Regions from separate parts of the Methylobacterium sp. P3_A11 genome, predicted to be linked through region 3. Evidence: predicted binding sites of a transcription regulator. Region 3 holds the regulator's gene; each other region holds the start of a gene.
What was found. Region 3 encodes PhoB, which activates phosphate uptake and scavenging genes when phosphate is short. Its sites were predicted from a motif close to TGTCATNNANCTGTCAT; they were not measured.

Region 1: a site for PhoB is predicted at 3,753-3,769, ahead of AC1DXK_RS01900 (calcineurin-like phosphoesterase C-terminal domain-containing protein). Genes of this name have one in related genera too.
Region 2: a site for PhoB is predicted at 2,348-2,364, ahead of AC1DXK_RS12085 (inorganic phosphate transporter). Genes of this name have one in related genera too.

The regions. Positions count from the first base shown of each region.
Region 1 covers NZ_JBFUGA010000003.1:97,533-103,581, reverse strand. Annotated here, with positions in the region: gene AC1DXK_RS01920 (cold-shock protein) at 106-315, opposite strand; gene AC1DXK_RS01915 (hypothetical protein) at 633-1,022, shown strand; gene AC1DXK_RS01910 (hypothetical protein) at 1,033-1,236, opposite strand; gene AC1DXK_RS01905 (type 1 glutamine amidotransferase domain-containing protein) at 1,391-1,969, shown strand; gene AC1DXK_RS01900 (calcineurin-like phosphoesterase C-terminal domain-containing protein) at 2,012-3,667, opposite strand; gene AC1DXK_RS01895 (L,D-transpeptidase family protein) at 3,877-5,175, opposite strand; gene AC1DXK_RS01890 (hypothetical protein) at 5,407-5,793, shown strand; gene AC1DXK_RS01885 (copper chaperone PCu(A)C domain-containing protein) at 5,836-6,049, shown strand, end outside.
Region 2 covers NZ_JBFUGA010000030.1:40,974-47,022, forward strand. Annotated here, with positions in the region: gene AC1DXK_RS12080 (autotransporter family protein) at 1-1,990, opposite strand, end outside; gene AC1DXK_RS12085 (inorganic phosphate transporter) at 2,416-4,044, shown strand; gene AC1DXK_RS12090 (hypothetical protein) at 4,246-4,491, opposite strand; gene AC1DXK_RS12095 (Ros/MucR family transcriptional regulator) at 4,495-4,896, opposite strand; gene AC1DXK_RS12100 (helix-turn-helix domain-containing protein) at 5,305-6,049, shown strand, end outside.
Region 3 covers NZ_JBFUGA010000010.1:66,693-72,741, reverse strand. Annotated here, with positions in the region: gene pstA (phosphate ABC transporter permease PstA) at 1-351, shown strand, start outside; gene pstB (phosphate ABC transporter ATP-binding protein PstB) at 374-1,189, shown strand; gene phoU (phosphate signaling complex protein PhoU) at 1,302-2,021, shown strand; gene phoB (phosphate regulon transcriptional regulator PhoB) at 2,169-2,864, shown strand; gene AC1DXK_RS05375 (protein-disulfide reductase DsbD family protein) at 3,047-5,224, opposite strand; gene AC1DXK_RS05370 (aminopeptidase P family protein) at 5,344-6,049, opposite strand, start outside.

The sequences.
Region 1 (6,049 bases), on a different contig from region 3:
GGAACCGCATCAGGCGGCCGCTTCAGGCTTCCCCCCAAGACCCCGGTCGCGCACGCTGGCGCTGAGGGGGGCGTCGGGAGGGACGCCGTCAGATCCCTGAGGCGGTCAGGCCGCCTGCAGGTTGCCGGCAGCGTCCTTGCCGCTGCGCTTGTCCGTGAGGATCTCGTAGGTGACCCGCTGACCTTCGATCAGGTTGCGCATCCCGGCGCGCTCGACAGCCGAGATGTGCACGAACACGTCCTTGCCGCCGTCATCGGGCTGGATGAAACCGTAGCCCTTGGTCTCATTGAACCACTTTACAGTGCCGGTATTCACGTAGTTTACCTCGTTCGTCCATAGGCCATCCGCGCGCCACGAGGGCCGCGTGATGCATCACGGTCTTTCTGGATTTGGCCAGTGCGGCGGGGCGCGAGTCGCTGAACCTTGAACGGCGTCAGCCTCGGTGGGTAAGCCCCCCGAGGAGCTATTTAAGCGCTGGCTGCGGCCGCAACAAGGCATGTGTGGCCCATCATGGTCGCCGCGGACCGGCATCGGAACGTTGAACGCGCGCGCCGCCCCCTGTGTTTTTGGGCATCCGCGATGCATATACGGAATGCGCTCAAGCAGTTAGGGCGCGTGGCTCTGGACGATACATGGCAGGCATCTCGGTCTCGCTGGACGGTGCGAACATCCAGCTGTCTTTCCAGAAGGACGATCAGGCGACGGCGGTGGTGATGGATGCCCGCGCCGCTCGTGCGCTGGTGCGCGCCGTCGGGCAGCTCCTTACGGCGATCGACGACACGGACGAGCCGGATGTGGCCGACGAGATGGGCGACGAGGAGGTCGCCATGCTCGACGTGACGTCGTCCGCGATCGAGATCGGGACCGACGACGAGGGCCAGGCCGTGGTCGCCCTCCAGGCTGGAGCCCTGCCGCCCTTCCAGCTTCGCCTGACGGACGAAGAGGCCCGCCATGTGGTGACGAGCCTCTCCGAAATCCTCAACGCACCGCGTGACGTCCGCACCTCGCACGGCGGCCACTGACGGCGGCAGGTCACATGCGGGTGCCCGGATCCGTCGGCGTCCCGGGGAAGATGTCGGGCTCCGAGCCGGGGCCGCCTGGTTCGCCGATGCCGGGATCGTTCACCGGGTAGGGCGTGCGTGGTCCGGTCGGGCCGATGTCGGGCTCCTCCTCGGGAATGGGCGGGGGCGGCGGCAGATCGCCGGGCGTGGGCTCGGGAAGGCCGGGATTGGCCATGGCACGACTCCTGATGGTCCGGGATGGTCACCAACGGACGGCGTTCCTTCGGGGTTCCGATCCCGTTTCCCGCCACGGACGGGCGGCTCAGGGCCGCAGGAACGGAGACAGCCGCCCTCCGTTAGCCGGGCAAATCCCCACCCGGAGGACAACCATGCCCAACATCCGCCAAGCCAAGATCCTGATTCTCGCCACGGACGGTTTCGAAGAGAGCGAACTGACCGTTCCGCAGGCCAAACTGTCCCAGGCCGGCGCGACGGTCACTGTGGCCGCCCCGCAATCCCGTCAGAGCACGGGCACGATCCGAGGCTGGGACAAGACCGACTGGGGCAAGGAGGTCGCGGTCGATACCGATCTTGAGCAGGTCGACCCGTCGGCCTACGACGCGCTGGTTCTACCGGGCGGCCAGATCAATCCGGACAAGCTGCGCCTCGAGCCGAAGGCGCTCGCGGTGATCAGGAGCTTTCTCACCTCCGGCAAGGTCGTGGCCGCGATCTGCCATGCCCCCTGGCTGCTGATCGAGACAGGCGCGGCCAAGGGCCGCGACCTGACGTCGTTCGGTTCGATCCGCACTGACGTGATCAATGCGGGCGGCCGCTGGCACGACAAGGCGGTCGTGACCGACGACGGCATCGTCACGAGCCGCAATCCCGGCGACCTGGATGCCTTCTGCGCGAAGGTGATCGAGGAGATCCAGGAAGGCGGCCACGGCGCCCGGCAGCTGGCGGCCTGAGCCCGGCACGGCGCGGCGCGGCCGCGGTGCGGTCACATCCGCTCAGCCGCGGCCGCGCTCGCCGGTGATTTCCAGCACGGTGTATCCTCGGATCGAGCGTCCGTACTCGTCCGCGCCCTCGACGGTCACGCGGTGGGCGCCGGGCGCGAGGTCGTCCGGAAGACGGGCTGTCCAGATATGGGTCGAGGGCGTGGCCTTGACCCAGCTCTTCTTCGTCTCCGGATAGCGTTCGAACAGTTCGTTGACGAAGGGGTCCGGCCGCCGGGTGCGCATCATGGGTCGAGGCGCCGCCTCGCCGATCCGAAAGGCGAGACTGGTGCGCGGTCCGCCGTCGAACACGTTGACCACGAGCGTCGTGTCGGCCAGCGCCTCCTGCGGCACCGGCGGCCGCAGGCCTTGCAGGGGCCGGGTCCACCGGACCACCTCCGGCGCGCCGGCCCGCAACTCGCTCTCGAACAGGATCCGCATCGTCTCGTCCGGCTGACCCTGCGCGGCGACGTAGCGCGTCGTGTAGTCGGTGCCGCGGATCGACAGGACATGGAAGCCGTTCGGCGTGCCGTCGCGGCTGTCGGCCGAGGGGATCCCCGTGCGGGTATCCGGACCACTCCACCACGAGCCCGAGACCGCGGTCAGGACGTGATGATGGTGTCCGTCCGCCGGGTAGTGATGCTCGGTGGTGTGGGTGTGGCCGGCGAGGCTCAGCACCTTGCGGCCGGCGAGCAGATCGAGGAGCGCGGCGCGGTCGGTGGTCGTGTTGCGGGGATCGTCCGGCGCGGTGTCGGTGTGCAGCGGGATGTGCATGGCGAGGACGATCAGGTCGTCCCTGGGAATCTCGGCCACGAGGTTCTGCAGGAAGGCCAGGCTGCGCTCGCCGACCCGGCCCCGATAGGTGTTGGCGCCGACCGGCACCGGCGGCCCAAGCCACTCGACGTTGTCGAGCATCACGAACCACGCCCGCCCATGCCGGAACGCGAAGGTCGGCGCACCGAAAACCCGCTTCCAGGTCTCGCGGCTGTAATGGGCGTCGGGCGCCTGCATGTTGAGGTCGTGATTGCCCGGCAGGCTGTACCAGGGCAGGCTGATACGTCCGATGATCCGGTTGGAGCGGCCGTAGAGCGACAGATCGTCGAACAACACGTCGCCGGTCGTCAGCCCGAACGCCGCCGGGATCGCCATGGCGCGGGCGACCGCCGTATCCCGGACGTGGTCGAGTTCGAGCCGGCTCTCGGGTTGGGGGTCGGTGAACAGCAGCACGTCGAAGTCGGCCGGCTCGACGACGCGGGTCAGGGTGAAGTCGATCGAGGTCGGAAGCGGGCCGGTGGGCGCGATCCCACGATAGCGCAGATCCAGTTCCGCGGGCGTGCCGCCCGGCTGGTGGATGTAGGAATGGCGCGGCACGTTGTCGGCGTCGCGCGGCAGGGCGTAGCCCGGCGGCTTGATCACGAAGACGGTCCCGTCGCCGGGCATCGGCAGGCGGTAGCGGCCCCGATCGTCCGTGCGCACGACCTCGCGGCCGTTGGACACCAGCACGCCCGGCAGCGGCGTCCGATCCACGCCGGCCGCATCGATCCCGAACACGATACCGGTGGCCTCCGCAGCCTCCTGGGCGGACGCACGGCCGGCGACGAGGCCGAGGGCGGCCGCGCCCGCCATGGTGTCCCGGCGGGTGAGGCCTCCGGACTGGGAATCGCGCGCCATGATCGGCTCCTGCACGGCTTCGACACACATCGCCCCATGCCGCGTCGGCGACCGGGGCGAACCTGGAGCGGCCAAGCAGACGGAGTTGACCGTCGGATGACAGCAGGGCCGCAAACGCGCGAGGCCCGCATCTCGCCGGAGATGCGGGCCTCGATAAGGGTCCTCGATGGTGCCGACCGGCTAGGAGACCCGGCGCGGCCGCGGACCGGTCACTCCTCGTCGCCGGGCTCGAAGGATTGCGGCATCGGCTCGGCGCTCGCCACCGGAGTCGGCGCGCCGATGGTCGAGGGGACGTTCACGCCGTCGCGCTTGTAGATGTCGTCGCGGAACTGGACGACGCCGTCCGGAGTCGACCAGGCGGTGATGTAGGTCCAGTAGACCGGGACAGGCTGGGCGATGTTGGCGTCGATGCGCTTGCCGCTCTCGATCGCCTCCTCGACCTGCTGACGGCCCCAGCCGGGCGTGTCCTTCAGAAGCCACGTGATGTACTCGCGCACGTTCTGCACGCGCACGCAGCCCGAGGAGATGAAGCGGAAATCGTCACCGAACACGCCCTTGGTGTTCGTATCGTGCATGAACACGCCGTATGGATTCGGGATGTTGATGCGGACGATGCCCATCGAGTTGAAGTCTGCGCCCGAATCCTGCCGGTAGGTGTAGCGGGTGCCCTCGTCCGAGAACCAGTTCACCGACTTCGGCGAGACCTCGGAGCCGTTCGACAGGATCCGGATCTTGTTGTCCGTGAGGTAGTTCGGATCCTTCTGCATCTTCGGGATCAGGTCCTTCTTCACGATGGAAGCCGGGACCGTCCAGGTCGGGTTGAAATTGATCTGCGTCGCCTTGGTGTTCATGATCGGCGACTGGCGGTCGATCTTGCCCACGCCGGCGGCGTGGAGCGTGACGACCTGACCGTTCTCGACGGTCTCGACCAGGGCCGCCGGGATGTTGGTGATCACGAAGCGCCGTCCGAGGTCACCCGAGTAGGAGCGCAGGCGCACGACGTTCGTCTCGAGCTGGCGCAGGCGCACCTCGGCGGGCACGTTCATGGCCTGCTGGGTCGCGAGGCTCATGGTGCCGGTCTGGCTGAGACCGTGGCGGGCCTGGAAGCGCTTCACGCCGGCCGCGACGTAGGAATCGTACACGCCGGAGCCGCCGGCGGCCGGGTCGAGGTCGCCGGTGACGATCAGGCGCTGGCGGATGGCGGCCACGGCCGGTCCGCGGGAGCCGATCCGCAGATGGTCGGCGCCGGAAACCTGCTTCCAGCCGCCGCGGGAGACGATGTCCTTGTAGCGCTCGGCCATCTGCTCGGTGGCCGCCACGGTCTGGGGCGAGAGGATCGGCACCGTCTCGCGCTGCACCTGCATGCCGGCGGGCGACGCGTAGTCCTGCGCCCATTCGGCCTGGGCGTAACCGCCCTGGTCGCGGGCTTCGGCGGCGCCGAGGCCCAGCGCGCTGAGTGCCGCGACACTCACGAGGGTGGTGAACCGGTTGGGTGCCTTCATGCGCATCGGTCGCTGGCTCTGGTCCGGAGTTCGTTAGAAGAGTGTGGCGGGAGCGGTCGTCTCGGTCGCCACGGTGTCGGTCTGGCGTTAAGACTCCCTATCGAAGGGGCCGGATTGTGGCATCGCGGTGCGGCAGCGCACGCCGCGCTCGGGTGCGGCACCCCGGCAACAGCCAGGACCATTCGGGTGTGGCAGGGAAGCCATAGCGGTCCGAGCCGGCCGACGCGCGGGAGCACCATGGGATCGGGCTCGTCCACTTGGCAGCGCCATGACGGATCCGCCGCGGCATCCCTGCGTGCGGCGATCGCCGTGCTGGCCCTCTACGCCTTCGTGCTACAGGCTTTCCTCGGCGGCCTGATGCCGGTTCCGGCCGCGGCCGACGGGCTGTGCGCCCAGCATGCCGCGAGCGATGCCGAGCCCGGCAAGACCCTGCCCCATGGCCACGGCGACTGCTGCACGGCGGCGCAGGCCACCGGGGCGGCGCTCCCGGCGCGGCCGGCTCCCGCCGTCCTCGCGTGGGATCCCGAGGCGGCGTTCCAACCAAATTGGACCATGCCCGACCGGCGCCGAGCCCGCGCGCCACCCGACGGCCTTGCGGCACCGCGAGGCCCACCCGCCGCCTGAGCGATCACGTTTCCTCGGATCACTCAGGACGGATGCATTCCCATGAAGACCCTTGTCTCGGCCGCCATCGGCCTCGGCCTGCTCGCCTCCGCGGCGCAGGCTCACGCAGTCCTGGAACGCAAGCAGGCGAGCCCCGGCGCGGCGTATCGCGGCGTCGTCCAGATCATGCATGGTTGCGGCGGCAAGCCGACCACGCGGGTGAGCGTCACCATTCCGGAAGGGCTGATCGGCGCCAAGCCGATGCCGAAGCCGGGCT
Region 2 (6,049 bases), on a different contig from region 3:
TCCGGCTGGTGGCGCTGCTGGAGAACGCCACGTCGTTGCGGGTCAGCGTCAGGTCGACCGCGCCGGGCCGGTAGCGCAGGCCCGGGCTGAGGAAGGCGAGGTTGGCGGTCACGCCGGCGAACTGGCCCGACACGCCGCCGGCCGCGGAGAGGATGGTGTAGGTGGTGCGCGGGCTGTACGCGCCCGAGGCCGCCAGAACCTGTACGGTGCCCCCGGACAGGAAGGCGGCGCCCCCGGCGGCGATCCGGTCGGACTGGCCGGCGGCGTTGGCCTCGACCTGATAGATCGAACCCGGCGCGAAAGCGACGGCGCCGGTGACGGCCAGCGCGCCGATGGAATGGCCCGGCGCGACCGTGCCGCCCGGCAGGGCGCTGATGCCGCCCAGCGTGCCCGTGCCGCCGAGGAGGCCGCCGGCCCCCACGAAGGCGGTGCCCGCGATGGTGCCGTTGGCGTAGAGCGCGCCGCCCTGGCCGATGCCGACGTCGATGCCGAGACGGTCGCCGAGGTCCATCCGCAGGGTGCCGGTGACGGACCCGAAGTATCCGGCTGTCGCATAGAGGTCGATGCGGCTCCAGTAGCTGAGCGGGCTTCCGTAGAAGGCCGCGAGTGCGTTGGTCTCGGTGTTCACGAGGATCTGGTTGATGGTGCCCGTCGCGAGCTGGCCGTAGAGGCCGCCGTTCGGCGCGAGGGTCCGGGCCGCCGCGGTCGAGCCGCCGTACAGGGGCGCGAGCAGGATGGAGGCGTCCGGCCCGCCGGCGGGGGCCGCCTCGCGGGGCGCCTGGGCGAAGGACAGGGTCGGCAGGCCGTAGGTCAGGCGGCTCTGGTAGGCGGTCTGGTTGGCCGCGGAGGGCACGTAGGGGTTGCCCGCGCTGTTGGCGGCGCTGCCCGCGCAGGCCGCGACCGTGTTGCCGCACTGGGCCGCGAGATAGGCCTGGATCTGGCCCTGCGCCTGGACGAACTGGGTCGGCAGGTTGAGCGCCGTGCCGGTCACCGCGGCGTTGTTGATGTAGGCCGGGTTGGTGAACGCCTGGGCGAGGTCGTAGGTGGCCAGCGCCCGGCCGCCGATGATGTCGAGGGGATAGTGCACGCCCAGCGCGATGCGGCTGTTGGCGTAGTCGGCGGCCCGGGCCAGCATGCTCTGGTACTGCTGCGGCACCAGCATCGCGAGCAGGATGCCGTCGGTATAGGCGTAGGTGGTGTGCCCGCTCGGGAAGGACGGGTTGGTGGCGATGCCGTTGAGGGCCGACGGGTCGAAGACGTTGAACCGGGCCGGCGCCGCCTGGACGGGCCGCGAGGAGCCGTAGACGTCCTGTCCCGCCTGCGTGTTGGTCACGCTGTAGGCGAGGTCGTAGACGCTGTTGGTGGTGTTCGGCAGGCCGTTGGCGGTGGGCAGGCTGGAGCCGGCCGGGGGCACGGCCGGGACCGCTACGTAGCCGGCCGGGGTCACGCTCGGATTGTTGGCCGCGCCGTTGGCGAAGTAGTTCTTGGCGACGCCGAGGTTGTTCCCCGTGACGCTGTAGGCGCCCACCAGCAGGTTGACGACGCTGCCGAGGGGGCCGCTCGCCCCCTGCGCGACACCGCGCTGGTAGATCGGGCCGAGCTGGGCGCCGAGGCCGCCGACGAGCTGCTGCGGGACAAGGCCGTTGATCGGCGTCTGCCCCGGCAGGCCGCCCGCGAGGTTGGCAGCGACGCCGTAGGTGCCGAGCCCCACCGCGGAGAGGTTGTTGCTCGCCGAGCCGAGCAGGCTCTTGTCGCTGATCGCAAGTTCCTGCTGCGCCCGGCCGGCGCCGGTGTTGACCGCCGCCGATTGCGACAGGTTGAGCTGCAGCGTCTGCTGGCCGGTCGCACTCGAGTTGAGCAGAAGATACGGCGCCAGCAGACTGAGGACATTCACGTCCGAAGCCGTGGTGTTGACGGTCTGGGCCTGCGCCCCCGGACCGAACGCCGCGACCGCCAAGGCCGCGATCGAGACCCCGTATCGAACCAACATGTCGAGCCCCCGCACATCGCGACCCTTCGGCCTGCGGGCGGAAGCTTTAGCCAAGTATACCCACGATAATCTGTCATAATTCAGTCATACTTCTCAAGTTTTGCATCTGTATCTTCGTGGCAACAGGCGATAAACTTTGCCAACACAGATATCATCAAGTCCTAATCTTTGATTCAGCATGACTTCGATTGCCGGCCGTCAAGCCGGCGCGGCCGCGTCGACGGCCGGGCGAGCGCCGCCAAGGTCGATCCGCCCTGTCCCGGCCGAGCGGGGACGGTCCGGACGGATCGATCGGCGCGCGCCGGCAGCAGATCTCCGGGAGGCGAAAGCCGTTGTTGCCTGTCCGGGGAGCGCCGGCGTCACCGGCCCGTCATGGGCACCTCCTAATTCCCGGTTCCCATCGAGAAGGTGCTGCGCGAGGATTCATGTCCGATTCCGCCATGATGCCTTCGGGAGCGGCCGGACGGCGGTCCGCGGGCGGCCCGCGCCTCGATCACGGGATGCATCTCGGCGGGGTGGTCGCCTTCCTGCTCGTTCTGGTGGCGGGTCTCGGCTACGCGGTGGTGAGCCTCATCGCCGACATGAACGCCGTCGGCGAGGCACCCCTGGCCTACGGCGCCTTCGCGTTGCTCGGCCTCGCCCTGCTGATCGCGCTGGCGTTCGAGTTCGTGAACGGCTTCCACGACACCGCCAACGCGGTCGCCACGGTGATCTATACCCACTCGATGCCCCCGCTCGTCGCGGTGATCTGGTCGGGCTTCTTCAACTTCCTCGGCGTGATGCTGTCCTCGGGCGCCGTGGCCTACGCCATCGTGACGCTGCTGCCGGTCGAGCTGATCCTCAACGTCGGCTCGCATGCGGGCTACGCGATGATCTTCGCGCTCCTGCTGGCTGCGATCCTCTGGAATCTCGGGACCTGGGCCTTCGGCCTGCCCAACTCCTCATCCCACGCGCTGATCGGCTCGGTGCTCGGCGTCGGCCTCGCCAACCAGCTGATGAACGGCGGCGACGGCACCGCGGGCGTCGACTGGAACCAGGCGCTCAACGTCTTCAAAGCGCTGCTGTTCTCGCCGGTCTGCGGCTTCGTGCTCGCCGCGCTGCTGCTGCGCACGCTGAAATTCGCTGTGCGCCGCAAGGACCTCTACGAGGCGCCCAAGGGTGAGGCACCCCCGCCCCCGTGGATCCGCGGCCTGCTGATCCTCACCTGCACGCTGGTCTCGTTCTTCCACGGCGGCAACGATGGGCAGAAGGGCATGGGCCTGATCATGCTGATCCTGATCGGCGCCGCCCCGACCGCCTACGCGCTCAACCGCACCATGGCGGACGACACGACTCCCGCCTTCGTGCAGGCCTCGACGGCGGCGAGACAGGTCTTCTCCGCCCGCGCGCAGGGTGCACCGATGCCGGACGCCGCGGCGGCGCGCCGGACGGTGACGGAGGCGCTCAAGACCAAGGTGCTCGACACGCCGCCCGTCTACGCGGCGCTGGCGGCGCTCTCCGACGACATCGCCGCCAGCGTGAAGAATTACGGCGCGATCCGCACGGTGCCGGCCGCCCAGACCCAGAACCTGCGCAGCGACATGTATCTCGCCGCCGACGCGGTGCGGGTGCTCCCGAACGCCGGAGCCGGCTTCTCGGAGGCCGACAAGGCGACCCTGAAAGGCTATTCCGGCCTTCTCAACGACGGCACGCGCTACATCCCGGGCTGGGTGAAGGTCTGCGTCGCCCTGGCACTGGGCCTCGGCACCATGGTCGGCTGGAAGCGCATCGTCGTGACGGTGGGCGAGAAGATCGGCAAGATCCACCTGACCTACGCGCAGGGCGCCTCGGCCGAGATCGTCGCCGCCGGCACGATCGGGCTGGCCGAACTCTACGGCCTGCCGGTCTCGACCACACACATCCTGTCGTCCGGCGTCGCCGGCACGATGGCGGCCAACGGTTCGGGGCTGCAGATGGCCACCGTGCGCAACATGGCGCTCGCCTGGATCCTGACCCTGCCGGCGGCGATCACTCTCGCGGCCGTGCTGTTCTTCATCCTGCGCCACGTGTTCTGACGCCACGTGTTCTGACGCCAGGTGTTCTGACGCCAGGTGGTCTGACGCAAGGTGTTCTGACGCCACGTGTTCTGACGCCAGGTGTTCTGACGCCAGGTGGTCTGACGCAAGGTGTTCTGAGCGGCCGGACCGGAAGCCGAGCCCCGCGTGACGCGGAGCGGACGGTCTCCGGTCCGGCTCCCTGCGGCGCCCCCCGACGCCTCAGGAACTGGCCATGGCCCGCACGAAGGCCAGGCAGGTCCGGCGCGCCGCGGGATTGTCGATCGCCACGAAGGCCGTGACGAGGTCGGCGGCCTGGCTGATCGCCATCTCGGACCGGTCGGCGTCCGGGTAGAAGCTCGCCACCGGCACGTCGAGGATCCGGGCGATGCGGGTCAGGGCGTCCTGAGTTCCCGGCGAGGGCGCGGACGTCACCGGCATCCGGTCGTCGGATGAGTCCGGGGTCATCGCTCAGGCCGCCTTCTGGCCGAGCTGAATCGCCCTGGCGATCACCGACCGCCGCGCCGCGTAGCCCGGAGCAACCATCGGATAATCGGCCGGCAGGCCGTACTTGGCCCGGTAGCGCTCGGGCGTGAGCCCGTGCGCGGTGAGGTGGCGCTTCAGGGTCTGGTAGGGCCGGCCGTCGATGAAACTGATCAGGCCCGCGTCCTGGATCGAGGCCTCGACCTGCGCTTGGCTCAGGCCGCCCGAGCCCGGCGCGGTCCCACGGAGACGCGCGATCGCCGTGTGCACTTGGTCGATCAGCCCCGGCAGGGCCGCGGCCTCGACCGCGTTGCGGGACACGTAGGCCGCGACGATCGCACCGACCTTTTCCAGCATGAACGTCGAACGGTGATCGGTATGGGTATCCATTTGAGACATCGCTGTTGTACGGCGCGCCACCGCCGGCACCTCATCCGGGCGATCGAGCCGGGACGGAACGGTGGCGCTAAGTTGTTGCAGGGCCAGGGATTGGCCGGTGAGGAGTCGACCCCCGCGTGCGGATTTCCCGCCGCTTCTTGAGGATGCAGATAATATACAATATGAGCGGAGCGCGGTTTGTCTGGCGGCGCGAGGTCTCTTGTCCGACCGCGCAAACGGCGGCGCCCGCGGATTGGTTACTGTGGCGTTCACTGATTTCAGCCGACATGATCTGCACTTGAAGCCGTCTTCGGCTTTGGTCTGCGCGTGCGGCCGCCAGGCTGCGAAGCGCGCGGCATCGTGCGGTGCGTTCGCCGGTCATGGTCGCGATGCAACCGCAGGACTCCCGGAGCGGCAGGGATGCAGACGCTTTTCACGACCGCCGGGCTTCATCCCCGGGACGGCTTCCGGCGCTGGCGGGAGACCCTGTTCGACCAGTGCGAACCCATCGAGCAGCTGCGTCTCGACGACAGCCCGTTCGCGGCGCGCCTGGACGTCGCGGCCGTCGGCCCGCTCCTCGTCAGCCGCATCGCACAGAGGTCCGTCCGGAGCGAGGCGACCCCCGACACGCTCCGCCGTCGGAGGGCAGAGGGGCGGGTCTGCGTCGCCTTCGCGCTGGCCGGTCGTACGACGAGCCTTCAGGACGACCGGTGCTCGGTGCAGAGGGCTGGCGACATCGTGGTGCTCGATCAACGGCCCGGGGTCGTGGCCTCGGACGCCGACAGCGAATACCTGTTCATGGAACTTCCCCGTGAGCGCCTGGAAGGCGAACTCGGGCCGACCCGGCTCTACACGGCGCTGACCCTCAACGGGGATGCCGGCCCCACCCTCCTGGCCCAGACCTTCTTTCGCGACCTGCTGGGCATGAGCCACCGGCTCGACGCAGTCACGGCGGCGCGCATGGCCGGCATCGGCATGGATCTGATCGTGGCGAGCCTCGCCGATCGGCTGGCGCAGGAGATCCCCCGCTCGGTCCAGGGCAACGCCACGGTCCAGCGCGCCAAGGCCTACATCGAAGCGAACCTGTGCGACCCGACCCTCGATCCCCCCGCGCTCGCCGCCGCGATGGGGCTGTCGCTGCGCCGCCTCCAGGAGCTGTTCCACG
Region 3 (6,049 bases):
ACCCTGCGGGAGGCGGGCGCGGCCCTCGGCGCACCACCCTCGACGGTGATCGTCAGCGTGACCTGGCGGGCGGCGTCCGCCGGCATCGTCACCGGGATCATCCTGGCGCTGGCGCGCATCGCCGGCGAGACCGCGCCGCTCCTGTTCACCGCCCTCAACAACAATTCCTGGTTCTCCGCCAACCTGATGGGCGGCGTCGCGAACCTGCCGGTGATGATCTACCAGTTCGCCCTCTCGCCCTACCCGAACTGGCAGGGCCTCGCCTGGGCGGGCGCGCTCCTCATCACCGCGACGATCCTGGCGCTGTCGATCATCGCGCGCCTCGTGATCAAGCCGCAGCCCACGCGCTGAGACCCCCTTCGAGGACACGACGATGAACGCCGCCTCCGCGATCCCCACGGTCGATCTGAACCGCAATCGCGCCGAAGAGGGCGGGCCTGTACGGATCGCCGTCAAGGGCCTGAACTTCTACTACGGGAGCTTCCACGGACTGAAGGACGTCAACATCAACTTCCACGACCGGCAGGTCACGGCGCTGATCGGGCCGTCCGGCTGCGGCAAGTCCACCCTTCTGCGCTGCTTCAACCGGATCTACAGCCTCTACCCGGAGCAGCGGGCCGAGGGCGAGATTCTGCTGGACGGCGAGAACATCCTCAGCCCCTCCGTCGATTTGAACGAGTTGCGCTCGCGCATCGGCATGGTGTTCCAGAAGCCGACGCCGTTCCCGATGTCGATCTACGACAACGTCGCCTTCGGCTTGCGCCTCTACGAGAAGCTGCCGAAATCCGAGCTGGACGGCCGGATCGAGGAATCCCTGCGCAAGGCCGCCCTGTGGGACGAGGTGAAGGACAAGCTGAAGCAGCAGGGCACCGGCCTGTCGGGCGGACAGCAGCAGCGCCTGTGCATCGCCCGCACGGTGGCGCAGCGCCCGGAGGTGATCCTGTTCGACGAGCCGACCTCGGCCCTCGACCCGATCTCCACCGGCCGCATCGAGGAGTTGATCGAGCAGCTGCGCGACGAGTTCACCATCGTGATCGTCACCCACAACATGCAGCAGGCGGCGCGCATCTCGCAGTTCACCGCCTTCATGTATCTGGGCCAGCTGGTCGAGTTCGGCCCGACCAACCGGATGTTCATGAACCCGACGGAGCGGCGCACGCAGGACTACATCACCGGCCGCTTCGGCTAGCCTGCCCGAACCCTCCGGCCCCGGGCACCGCCGCTCCACCTCCGGGGTCTGCCGGCGGATCGCCGTCCGCCCCCCGGAGCGCCGCCCCCGGGACACCATCGAAGGATCCACCATGCCCGGCCATATCGTCACCTCCTACGATACCGACTTGGAGAACCTGCGTCGCTCGATCTCGGAGATGGGCGGCGTGGCCGAGAAGATGACCGCGGAGGCGACCGACGCCCTCGTGCGCCGGGACGACACCCTCGCGCAGGCGGTGATCCTGGCCGACAAGCGCCTCGACGCCCTCCAGCGGGACATCGAGGAACGCGCGGTGCTGCTCATCGCCCGGCGCCAGCCCCTGGCGATCGACCTGCGCGAGACCATCTCGGCGATCCGCGTCTCCGGCGATCTCGAGCGGATCGGCGACCTCGCCAAGAACGTCGCCAAGCGGGTGGTGGCGATCTCCGATCAGGCGCCGGCACAGAAGATCGTTCTGGGCGTGCGCCACATGAGCGACCTCGCCGAGGGTCAGCTCAAGGACGTCCTCGACGCCTATGCGAGCCGGGACATCGAGGCAGCGCACGACGTCTGGGAGCGCGACGGCGAGATCGACGCCCTGTACAATTCCCTGTTCCGCGAACTCCTGACCTACATGATGGAAGATCCGCGCAACATCWCGTRCTGCACGCATCTCCTGTTCTGCGCCAAGAACGTCGAGCGCATCGGCGATCACACCACCAACATCGCCGAGACGATCCATTACCTCGCCACGGGCGAGACCCTGGCGGGCGACAGGCCGAAGAACGATGCCTCGAACTACGTGACGGTGGACGGTGTCCAGGCTCCGTGAGCACCCGGAATCGGGCCGTACGCCGCGGCTGGGGGCGCCGTCTCCTGTGGGGTGCCGCCAGAGAGGCCGTGCGTACGGATTGAGGCGGAGCGGTGCCTCCTGCACCATCCGCGGGGCCGCTGGTAGAACGGGTCATCAAACGTGAGCATGCAAGTCCTGATCGTCGAGGACGAGGAGGCGCTGACCACGCTGCTGCGCTACAATCTCGAGGCGGAAGGCTTCCTGGTTGACACGGCTGCCCGCGGCGACGACGCCGAATTGCTGCTGGCGGAGCGGATCCCGGACCTCGTCCTGCTCGACTGGATGCTGCCGGGCCTCTCAGGGATCGAGCTGTGCCGCCGGATCCGGGCGCGCCGGGAGACCGAGCGCCTGCCGGTGATCATGCTCACCGCCCGCGGCGAGGAGGGTGACCGGATCCGGGGGCTCGGCACGGGGGCCGACGACTATATCGTCAAGCCGTTCTCGGTACCGGAACTGCTCGCCCGGATCCGTGCGCTTCTGCGCCGGGCCAAGCCCGCCCACGTTTCGGACCGTCTGGCGGCGGGCGACCTGGAGCTCGACCGCACCGGCCACCGCGTCCGCCGCGGCGGCGAGGAGTTGCATCTCGGTCCGACCGAGTTCCGGCTGCTGGAATTCCTGATGCTGGCGCCGGGCCGGGTCTTCTCCCGGGAGCAGCTGCTCGACGGGGTCTGGGGTCACGACGTCTACATCGACGAGCGGACCGTAGACGTGCATGTCGGGCGCCTGCGCAAGGCCCTGAACGGGCCGCGCCAAGCGGACCCGATCCGGACGGTGCGCGGCTCCGGCTACGCCTTCGACGAGACCTTCTCCCTCGAAGCCTGAGGCGGCCCCACGGGCTGTCCGGATAGGACATCGCTCCGGCCGTTCCGTCATCACGAGCGCAGCGAAGTGACCCAGGGCATCGGGACGCCTGTGAGCGTGGCGCTGCTGGGTTGCTTCGCTCCGCTCGCAAAGACGGCGGGACGGGCGCGCGGATCTTCGAGCGGGCTAGGCCCCTCAAAGCCTCAGCGGGCCAGCGCCGCGCTCCGGCCCGACGCGGCCGGCACCGCCTCCAGCGCCGCGAGGACCGTGCCCTCGGTCAGGATCTGCGGCAGCACCTGGGGCTCCCCGGTGCCGCTGTAGAGCAGGTAGAGCGGCACGCCGCTGCGCCCGTGCTTCTCCAGGAGGCGGGTGATCTCGGGGTTCTGATTGGTCCAGTCGCCCTTCATGTAGGTCACACCGCGCTCGGCCATCGCGGAGCGTACGGCCTTGGTGTTGAGCGAGGTCGCCTCGTTCACCGCGCAGGTGATGCACCAGGCGGCGGTCATGTCCACGAAGACCGGGCGGTGCGCATCGATCAGGGCGGCGAGGCGTGCCTGGGTGAACGGCTCGACCCCGTCGGCGGCCTGCGCCGACGGCGCGATGCGGTCCCGCGGCAGGGTCACCGCGAGGGCGGCCCCGGCGAGCAGCGCGAGGGCCGCGGCGGACTGCGCGATCCGGCCGGCCGTGGGCGCGCCGGCACGTCCGTGCTCCCAGGCCCAGGCCGCGAAGCCGATCAGCACGAGGCCGATCAGTGCCGCCAGCAGACCCTGGGGATCGACCTGCTGTGCCAGCACCCAGATCAGCCACGCCACCGTTGCGTAGACCGGGAAGGCCAGGATCTCCTTGAGGGTCTCCATCCAGGCCCCCGGCCGCGGCAGCGCCCGCAGGGCCGGCGGCCAGAGCGTCAGCACCAGGAACGGCAGGGCGAGGCCGAGGCCGAGGCTCGCGAACACGGCGAGCGCCACCCCTGCGCTCTGGGTCAGCGCGAAGCCCACCGCGGAACCCATGAACGGTGCCGTGCAGGGCGTCGCCACGAGGGTCGCGAGGACGCCGGCGAAGAACGAGCCGCTCAGGCCGGCCCTTCGGGCGAGGCCGTCACCGATCCCGGCGAGGCCGCCGCCGACATGGACGACGCCCGACAGGCTCAGGCCCATCGCGAACAGCAGGTAGGCGAGGCCCGCGACCACGGCGGGCGATTGCAGCTGGAAACCCCAGCCGATGGCCGCGCCGCCGCCCTTCAGGGCGATCAGCAAGGCGGCGAGGGCCAGGAAACTGCCCACCACGCCCGCCGTGTAGGCGAAGCCGTGCAGGCGCAGCCGCGACCGGCTCTCGCCGGCATGCCGGACGAGGCTCAGCACCTTGATCGACAGCACCGGGAACACGCAGGGCATCAGGTTGAGGATCAGGCCGCCGAGGAAGGCGAAGGCGGCAGCCGTCGCAATCGTCAGGGCGTCGAGATCGGGACCGATCGCCGTTGTGGCCGCCGCCGGTGTGGTCGCCGCCGAGGCCGCCGGGGCCGCGGCGGCCTGGAGCACCGGCTCGTCGCCATACGCGAAGGCCAGGCGTCGCGTTCCGGAATCACCCAGCTCGTCGAGGGTCAGGACGCCGGGGAGCGTGCCGGGCGCCGGATCGGCCGGAGTGCTGCGGGCGAGGGTGAGGTGCAGGCCGGATTCGTCGACGGACATCACCTGCGCGGCGGCGTTGTCGATCGCCGTCTCGGCATAGGGAAAGTACGCGGCGTTCCGGATGGAATCCGGCCTGAGGCCGGTCGCGGCGAAATCGAGCCGGAGGGTGTCACCCTGGCTCGACACGCGGAGCGGCCAGAGTGCCGGCTTGGGCAGGGCGGCCCGGGCACGGTCGAACAGCGCCGCATTGGCCGGGTCCGGGTCGGCCTTGCCCACCGGCAGGGTGAGGGCCAGATCGGCCGAACCGGGGACACATTCGGTCTCGCAGACGAGGTAGGTGAGCTTCGCCCGGATCTGCACCGGATCCGCCGGGTCGAGGCTCGGCGGCGGCGTGACCGGAACGAGGAGCGTCACCTCGCCCTCGTAGCCGTAGTTCATCAGCGTCGCGATCGGGATGCGCTCCGGGGCGGGCCACCGGATCGCCCCGGGGTTGAAGCCCGCTGGCAGCGTCCAGGTGACCTCCGGCGGCAGGCCGGAATCACCCGGGTTCCGCCAGTAGACGTGCCAGCCGGGCTTGATCTGCATCCGCACCGCCAGCGTGAAAGGCTGCGCGCCGGCGACCGCGGCGGGCTCGGCCACGAGGCTCGACCGGACGAGGTCGGGGGGCGTGCGGAATCCCTGCGGGAGACCTTGGGCGGCAGCGGCCGAGAGGCCCGCGGTGCAGGCCAGGATCAGGATGGCGAGGCGGCGGATCATGCTGTCCCTTCGCGCGCAGGGCGGTCGCGGTTTCACGCGGGGCGTGTCCGGCCCAGGGCGGGCATTTTCACGATGCCGGGTCTTACCACGACCTGCGACCGGGGTCCTGCGCCGGTGCGTCACCCTTCCAGCGGCGCCGTAGCGCGCTCCAGCCAGTCGCGCGTATCTGCGTCCAACCCGTGTGCCAGGGTGTCGCGCACCCGGGCGTGGTAGGCGTCGATCCAGGCGCGCTCCTCGGGGTCGAGCAGGTCCGTCCAGATCAGCCGCCGGTCGTACGGGGCGAGCGTCAGCGTCTCGAAGCCGAGCATCGGACGCTCGCCGCCGGCGATGGTGCGGGGCTCGACCAGCACGAGGTTCTCGATCCGGATACCGTAGGCGCCGCGGGCGTAGTAGCCGGGCTCGTTGGACAGGATCATGCCGGGTTCCAGCGCCACCGTGCCGGTCTTGGCGATCCGCTGCGGCCCCTCGTGCACCGACAGGAAGGCGCCGACGCCGTGTCCGGTGCCGTGATCGAAGTCGAGGCCCGCCCGCCAGAGCGGTGCCCGGGCGAAGGCGTCGATCTGGGCACCGGTCGTGCCCACCGGAAACACGGCCCGGGCGATGGCGACGTGGCCCTGCAGGACCCGGGTGTAGCGGTCGCGCATCTCCGCGCTCGGAGCGCCCACCGCGACCGTGCGGGTGATGTCGGTGGTGCCGTCCGGATATTGCGCCCCGGAATCGATCAGGAACAGCTCGCCGGCCCGGACCGTGCGGTCGGTGGCGCGACTCACCCGGTAATGGACGATCGCGCCGTTCGGCCCGGATCCCGAGATCGTCGGGAACGAG